2 regions of the Paenibacillus sp. MCAF9 genome follow, and region 1 is predicted to be linked to the other one. Evidence: a T-box and tRNA genes for the amino acid it is inferred to sense, from the RefSeq annotation. Region 1 holds a T-box; the other holds one or more tRNA genes.
What was found. The T-box of region 1 lies ahead of AB4Z45_RS02505 (alanine--tRNA ligase). A T-box ahead of a tRNA ligase gene usually reads a tRNA of that ligase, here a tRNA-Ala.
Positions count from the first base shown of each region.

Region 2: it has a tRNA-Ala gene. The T-box ahead of AB4Z45_RS02505 (alanine--tRNA ligase) is inferred to sense a tRNA for this amino acid. The anticodon was not compared.

Region 1 is NZ_JBFREL010000001.1:541,407-545,405, reverse strand. It holds gene AB4Z45_RS02510 (discoidin domain-containing protein) at 1-2,040, shown strand, start outside; T-box leader at 2,387-2,630, shown strand; gene AB4Z45_RS02505 (alanine--tRNA ligase) at 2,740-3,999, shown strand, end outside.
Region 2 is NZ_JBFREL010000005.1:160,788-164,786, reverse strand. It holds gene AB4Z45_RS11090 (DUF4303 domain-containing protein) at 312-833, opposite strand; gene AB4Z45_RS11085 (DUF4265 domain-containing protein) at 1,211-1,690, opposite strand; gene AB4Z45_RS11080 (ATP-binding cassette domain-containing protein) at 1,701-2,018, opposite strand; partial or broken gene AB4Z45_RS11075 (ABC transporter permease) at 2,040-2,543, opposite strand; tRNA gene AB4Z45_RS11070 (tRNA-Ala) at 2,599-2,675, opposite strand; gene nrdR (transcriptional regulator NrdR) at 2,792-3,274, opposite strand; gene AB4Z45_RS11060 (alpha/beta-type small acid-soluble spore protein) at 3,418-3,636, shown strand; gene AB4Z45_RS11055 (lytic transglycosylase domain-containing protein) at 3,744-3,999, opposite strand, start outside.

The DNA of each region.
Region 1 (3,999 bases):
GGAAAATATGGGCAAGGTGCCCACTTCAACGGCGGTACTAGTTATTTGGATACACCGCTCAACAGCTTAAACTTTGGTTGGACCGTCTCCATGTGGATTAACCCGGATGCGGACAATCCGGACGATACCATATTAATGGAATCGCCTGCGGGAACGGTAAAATTAAAGCAACACGGCACCAAGGGTAAATTAGGATTTTCTAAAGAAGGATATGATAGCGCATTCAATTACAAAGTGCCGGCTGGCCAATGGACTCATCTTCTCATCACGGGGGACAGCAATGGCGTCTCGCTCTATGTGAACGGGAATGAATACGTCGAGAAGCTGGCGCAGCCAGTGCAGCGCATTCAGACGCTTGTCCTGCCTGTCGCGAAAATCGGCGGCACAACCAACGCGTTCAAAGGAACGATCGATAATCTACAAGTCTATAATCGCTTCATTCCGCTGCTCGATGTGAACAACTATGCGCTGCATCAGGGAACCGATGCCTCGGGATTAGAGGCGGCATGGGTACCTTCAAGCCAAGCCGTCGATGGAAATATGATCACGCGCTGGGCGAGTACGTACAAAGACGATTCGTGGTTCACCGTTGACTTGGACAAAACGCAAAATATTAGCAAGGTCGTCATCGGATGGGAGACGGCCGCGAAAAGGTTTAAGATTCTATATTCCACTGATAACGTAACATGGAAAAACGTGATGGCAGACGATCGAATTCTTACGGCCAGCGATAAACGAGAGACGAGTACGGTGGAATTCGCTCCGAAGCAGGCCAGATACGTGAAATTCCAAGGAATTGAGCGAATGCCGGTCTATGGCGAATACTACGGATATTCCATCTATGAGTTCGAAGTCTACGGCGAAGATCTAATGGAACCCTACAAAGAATTAATTGATGCAGCCGAGAAATTGATCAATTTGAACAAAGGGAACGAGGAGCTTCGCAAACAATTGATGTTCCTGTTGGATCGATACCCGTATCATTTTGAGACAGTAGTGGATACGCTGCGCGATCTGAACGCGAGGTTGAAGGATTCTATCGATAAACCGGAACCGAAACCTCCAATCGACACTGATAATCCTAGACCTGGCGTGAAGGAAGGCGAAGCGACGATCAAAGCCGGCGAAGCGGGAACGGTCAGCTTAGGCAAGCAGATCACAGTCTCTGTTCCGGTAGGCGCAGCGAAAGAAACGATGATGCTGCATCTGAAGAAAATCGACAATTCCGCTGACTTGCTGAAGCAGCAGCCGAATGCAATAAGCCCAGTGTTTGAATTGTCAAAGGATGTGAAGGGCGGCTTCGATAATCTGATTCAGATCAGCTTGACGTTCGATGACAGTAAGCTTGGCAAAGATCAACAAGCATCTGTGTTCCAATACGATAAAGCAACAGCGCGTTGGGTGGAACTCAAAGGCACGGTAACGGGCAGTACGATTCAAGCGGATACGCATAATGTCGGTATATTCGCCGTCTTTGCCGTCAATCGTAAGTCAACCGAGCCGAAGCCGGCCTTCAAAGACATCGCAGACCACTGGGCTGCCAAGGATATTCAAGCAGCCGTGCAGCGAGGAATGACGAACGGATATCCGGACGGAACATTCAGACCGGATCAGTCCGTGACACGCGCGGAGTTCACGGTATGGCTCGCGAAGGCGATGCAGCTAAGCGGCGAAAGCCGTACGAAGGCGTTCGTAGATCAAGCCTCGATCCCGATATGGGCGAGTGAGGCCGTGGCGCAAGCTGTAGAGCTCGGACTCATTCAAGGCTATGCAGATCAACGGTTCATGCCGAATCAGCCGATCAGTCGCGCAGAGATGGTGACGATGGTCGCGAGAGCATTGAAGCTGTCTAACGACGCAAGCGCAAGAACGAGCTTCGCAGATGACAAGCAAATCCCGGCATGGGCGATCGGAGCCATTGATGCAGCTGTGCAGCAAGCCTGGATTCAAGGGCGTGGCAGCAATCAATTTGCGCCGAATGCATCGACAACACGCGCCGAATCGATCACTGTCTTATTGAAAGCATTTTCAAAGGCATGAATAAAGAAAACGCTCATCATCACCAAGAGATGTTGAGCGTCTTTCTCATTCATTAAAGCGGGCGAAACGCGAATTCTGGCGTCTCCTTCAAATGCTCGATCATATCAAGCCAAGTGTATTATTTCCCACAAATTCTAAATACTTCATATTAAACTCTATATGTCGGACGACAAGAACATATATACAACGGTAGTCGCCTAAACAGCGGTTTTTTTATTTTTTGTATAGAAGTTCTTGTCGTGAGCTCAAGTCAAGAACTTCTATACAAAGCCGTATACCTTATTAAAAATAGTGGAATTAATTGACAGAGCAAGTTGAGTGTGATAGCATTGCTTTAACTTAAAACGAAAAGGCTATGATGAGAAATAGTAACTATTAGGGATCTCACAGAGAGAAGATGGTTGGTGCGAATCTTCATTGATCTAATAGTGAAGCAGTCTCGGAGCTGTGAACCGAACAGAGGAATCTTAGTAGGCTTCAACGGAGTTCCACCGTTATTCAGGAAACAATATCGGAGATATCCCGTATTGATAGAGTGCAGAGAAATCTGAAATTAGGTGGTAACACGGACATAATAGTTCGCCCTAAGTTGACAAGAAATATGTCAGCTTAGGGCTTTTTTGTTTTATTTCTTCTCGTTCGAATATTTGCAAAATAATTTTCCGAGCATAACTAATAATTGAAATGGAGGTATTGAGCATGGTGAAAATGACACCAGATGAGTTAAGAAAATCATATATTGATTTTATGAAAGGAATAGGGGCTAGCCAAGTGCCCTCTTCTAGCTTGTTACCAGAAAATGATCCCTCAACGTTGTTTACAGGAAGTGGAATGCAACCTATGGTTCCATATTTATTGGGGGAAAAGCATCCGATAGGTAATGAGATTGCTAATATTCAGAAGTGTTTAAGGACAGTGGATATTGATGAAGTAGGAGATACGTCGCATCTGACATTTTTTGAAATGATAGGTCGATGGGAGTTTAAAGCAAATGAAAATAACTATAAGAAAAAGCAAATCGATGCCATTTGGAATTGGCATATTATCGAATTAGGAATTGATCCTGGCAGGCTGTATATCAGTGCTTTTATAGGAAGTGATGATTTGAATATACAGAGAGATACGGAAGCCATTCAAATCTGGTCAGAAAAATTTAAATCAGTTGGCATAGAACCTATCATTGAAGATGATCCCTATCAATATGGGGCATCTAGAGGTGGGAAAATATTCTTATACGATGAAAAAGAAAATTGGTGGAGTCGAACCGGAAATCCATTGGATATGCCTGTTGGTGAACCGGGTGGGCCTGATAGTGAAATGTTCTATGATCTTGAACCAGACGGTGATTCACTGGATCATCCTGCTTCTGTAAGCGAGAGGTTTTTAGAAATTGGGAACAACGTATTTATGTGTTACAAAAAAGAAGACACAGGATTTGTAAAAATGCAAAATCCCAATATTGATTATGGAGGCGGATTAGAAAGGGTTGCAACAGCCCTTAATGGTGACAAGGATATTTATAATACGGCTTTCTTCCTTAATCCCAAGAAAAAATTGATGGAGTTAAGTGGTAAACAATATACTGACGATTTAAAGTCGTTTAGAATCATACTTGATCATGTGAGAGCGGCTACTTTTCTAATTAATGATGGTGCTGAGCCAGCTAATAGTGATGCAGGGTATATAACAAGAAGGTTATTAAGAAGGGCGATTCGTGCAGGTAAAAAAATAGGTATACAAGGAAGTTTTGTGGGTGAGTTGTCTGAAGTTTATATAGATGAAGCAACAGCTTATGAAGATTTGATCGGTAATAAAAAGAAAGTTATCGAAATAGTAAATAAGGAAGAAAATCTTTTCTATAGAACTTTACAGCAAGGAGAATTTGAAATACAAAAACATCTTAAGAATAAGGGTAAAGTTACAGGTGCAGATGCCTTTTATTTTTACGAAACATATGGG
Region 2 (3,999 bases), on a different contig from region 1:
TCATCAAACCCTAGTTATTTAAGTGCCGCTCAGGCTAACTACCCTTCCCTCCCACTGTTGATCATCCGTCGGGAATGGGACAATGCTCTTGTCACCATCAAATGACAAGAACTTGAGCCCATAAATCAAAAAAGCCACGATTTACGCAACTTGTTATGGAACAAAGTTTCTGTCAACTGACACCAGCCGTACTAGCTTTCGAGGGTGCCCTGCTTGTACTGGCCATCAGCGTGGATCTGTAATGCCGGCGGATATCAATGAAACTTTGCAGTGTTGCCTAAACCACCTTTTCTAAAGGTATGGTGAAATAATCAATCTTCTTGATCTTTAACCCAATTTTCGAATTCGGATGCCTCTTTGGGATCATTTAGACGATAGATCCAAGAAATCTCTTTTTCATCATCTAAATAATCTGTTACGGAAAAAACAACTATACATTTTTGAAAAAATCCATCTGATCTCAACAGTTCCAGAGCGAGTATGCATGAATCATATAGGTATCCCTGAAAATTGGTAAACTGTTCATCTGTATGGTGTGATTTATGAAACTGCTCGATGACTTGCTGTACGTCATTAAACCACTCATGACCAGAGAATTCATACTTCCACTCGGCGGGACTCCATTTGTAGTACAAGGGTTCGTCCGGGTCTTTTTCGCATTTCTCCTTCAGATATTCTTTTGTGTTTGCAGAAGGGCAAACAGTCATTGCTCCTTCATCTGAATAGAGTCCGAAGGCGCAAAACTCATCGGTTGGGTTAGATTTTCGTAATTCGGAAAAGGAGTTTTGAGCTGAGTCTCTAATTAATTTCACAAGATCGATATTTTCTAGCATTTTTCACCTCATAAGAATATGTCTCTGCCTAGCAAATAGAGTTTATGTCGCAGTATGCAAGTCGTTAGCAGAATCTGGATTCTACCCTTGAGTGCTTATATACGAAGTTACTTAGTTTCCTTTCGATGATTGTTGCTTAATGACAGCTTCTTTTGCTCTAAGGACAATATCATCCACATCGGAAAACTGACGCTCAATAGATGCTAGTGCCTTCAATAAAAAAAGGCCAAGATTTTTATCTCCTAGGCATAATTCCGTTTCGGCGAATAATTCGATGTCTTCGAGTTTTTCTATACTTTTTTTGTTATTGATGTTTTTAGGATATTCGATGTATTTATGGAGGGTTAAGATTGCATATCTGCAATCTGTCGAACCAATTAATCCAGATCTCTAGCCCAACTAACTAACTCTTCATCTTCTAAATTATATGGATTTTTGTAAATATTAGAGTAATAGTATTCAGATTCCAATAAATTTCTAATTTTATTGAAAACATTATTGGTGGCATGAAATCCATTGCTGATGGGAGCGGTGAAGGCAAGTGAACCATTATGAAATCCATCTAAAGAACCCGAAAGCTCTCGCTTGACTATAGATTCAGCTACTTTTATCTTTTCTTTGATAGGCTGTTCGTTGTAAATTTGAATGCAGAAATTTCCGCCATGTTTTATTAATTCAAAATCTCCGCTCGGATGGAGTTTTATTGTATCTCCTTTCGCAAGGCCTAGAGCTAGCCCTGGTGATGCACATAATTTGAATTTTTGATCGCTTAGGTATTCTGCAGGAAGCTCTTCTAAAACAGTTCCTTGTGAATTTGTGTCAGCAATAACCTTGATCAATGTTAATTTATCTTCCATACGATGCTCCTCATCTACCTCTTAGGATAAATTCCGCTAACATAACGGACCTCGTTGAGTCGTTTGTATATTTGAGTCCGGTTAGATCATTTATTTTAAAACAGAATATTCCCGCACGTTGAAGCTGACCGCCCGAAACCTGTGTAACATCTCGCTTTTCAAGCTCCGCAATGCCCACCCTTTTCATAAGCACTCTTGCCTTCTCTGATATTTTTTCGGCGTTTTTTCTGTTGTCGCGCATTGATGGAAGAATGATGTTGTCGAGGATATTTAGATTTTTTAGCATAGTCGGCTGTTGAAAAACAAATACCATTTTTGTTCTACGTATATCTGAAAGCTCATTCTCTTTGTCGGCAAATACAGCCTTGGCGGTTTTGCCACCGTTGGTAATGTCGGAATAGATTCCGCTAACCGTGAGATCTTTCTCCAGTCCCTCAATCACCAGCGTAATGTCATCGCCAACCTTTTTGCTCATCACATCGGCATATATAGTCGAAAATGCAATTTCATCATTTGCTGCGGGTGCTTTGCCCTTGGAATATACGATAGGAAATATCGAATGGTCGCCAAGCTCAATTTTAATATTTTCCTCTGATCCGTTTTCCGTTTTTGCCTTGAATGTTTTTGTTGTAAGAACGCCAACCTTTGATATGGCTTGATCGCTTTTCATCGTCTCAACGATTTCAGTGACTTTTCCAGAGATATTATCGATATTGTTGGTCTGTATGCGCAGATCGTAGTTTCCAATCTCCATATAACTGATAAAGCTTTTTGAGGAAATCGTGTTGTACAGGTTCTGCGGAACAATCATGATAAATGCCGAAATCACCAGCACAGCTAGCAGTGCAACAAAATCAAATCAATACAAAAAAAAAAAACGGCATCTCTGCCGTTTAAGTTTAAAGTGTTGGTGGAGAATAGGGGGCTCGAACCCCTGACCTCTTCGCTGCCAGCGAAGCGCTCTCCCAGACTGAGCTAATTCCCCGTGATCATTCTTATGCAGTTCTTTATGGTAGTGTAACCAACCATAAGTGGACTCCCAGCTGAGCTAAGTCCCCAAATGACGACAAGATTGATCTTAGCATAGGGTCGTCAAAACTGTCAATCCTTATCTATCATACCATTGAGCGGGTGTTTGGACAGCAAATTATTAAGCTCCTTCATGAACATATCAATGTCCTTGAATTGGCGATAAACAGATGCGAACCTGACATAAGCTACCTCATCTACAGGATAAAGCTCGTTCATAACGATTCCACCAATATCGCTGCTATCAACTTCGGCATGTGCCGTTGTGCGCAGCTCCTTCTCAACCTCGGATACGATTACCTCTAGGCGCTCCACAGGAACCGGACGCTTCTCGCAGGCGCGGATAAGACCCCGCAATATTTTGTCACGGCTGAACTCTTCACGGCTGCCATCTTTTTTGATGACGATCAGAGGCGTCTCTTCAATCATTTCGAATGTCGTGAAGCGGCGGCTGCACTTTTCGCATTCACGGCGGCGACGAATGGATTTGTTTTCGTTGGCGGGCCTTGAATCTAATACTTTCGTTCCGGCATAGTCACAGTATGGGCATTTCATGATGCGTATTGCCTCCTTTCTTAGTCGCTTGAGCCTCAAAAATGAACTCTTCGAAAAAAAATTTGAATTTCCATGTAATTCCTGTAATGAAGTTCAGATTTTTGCACATAATACTTTTACCAACCGCAAGGAGGTGAACATACATGAGCGCATCCCGCAGCAGTAACCAATTGGTAGTGCCACAAGCGACAGCTGCCCTTGACCAAATGAAATATGAAGTTGCTCAAGAGCTAGGCATCGCAATTCCGCAAGACGGATACTACGGCAACATGGCTACAAAAGACGCAGGCTCCATCGGGGGATACATTACCCGTCGCCTAGTGCAAATTGCCGAGCAATCCCTTGCTGGTCAATACAAATAATGATTCATTAAAAGTTGTATGAATAACCGAAGCTTTGGCAGTGCTCGTCCATGAAGAGACGAGCCTCCAAGGCTTCATTTATTTTCGTTATCGTTAAGGATCATCCATTAAAGACTCGGATATAAGTCCTTATACTTATTATAATAGTAAATGACTCGCTGCACATAGTGTCTAGTTTCTCCAAACGGAATTTCTTTAACCGATTCGATCGTTCCATCCCAAGTCCCCGAGTCAAGCCACTTGCGAACATTCCCTGGACCCGCGTTGTATGCAGCAATTGCAGCTATCTTATTTTGATCAAATTGTTGATTAAGAGATCTTAAATACCACGCGCCAACCTCAATGCTAACGTCTGCACGATTC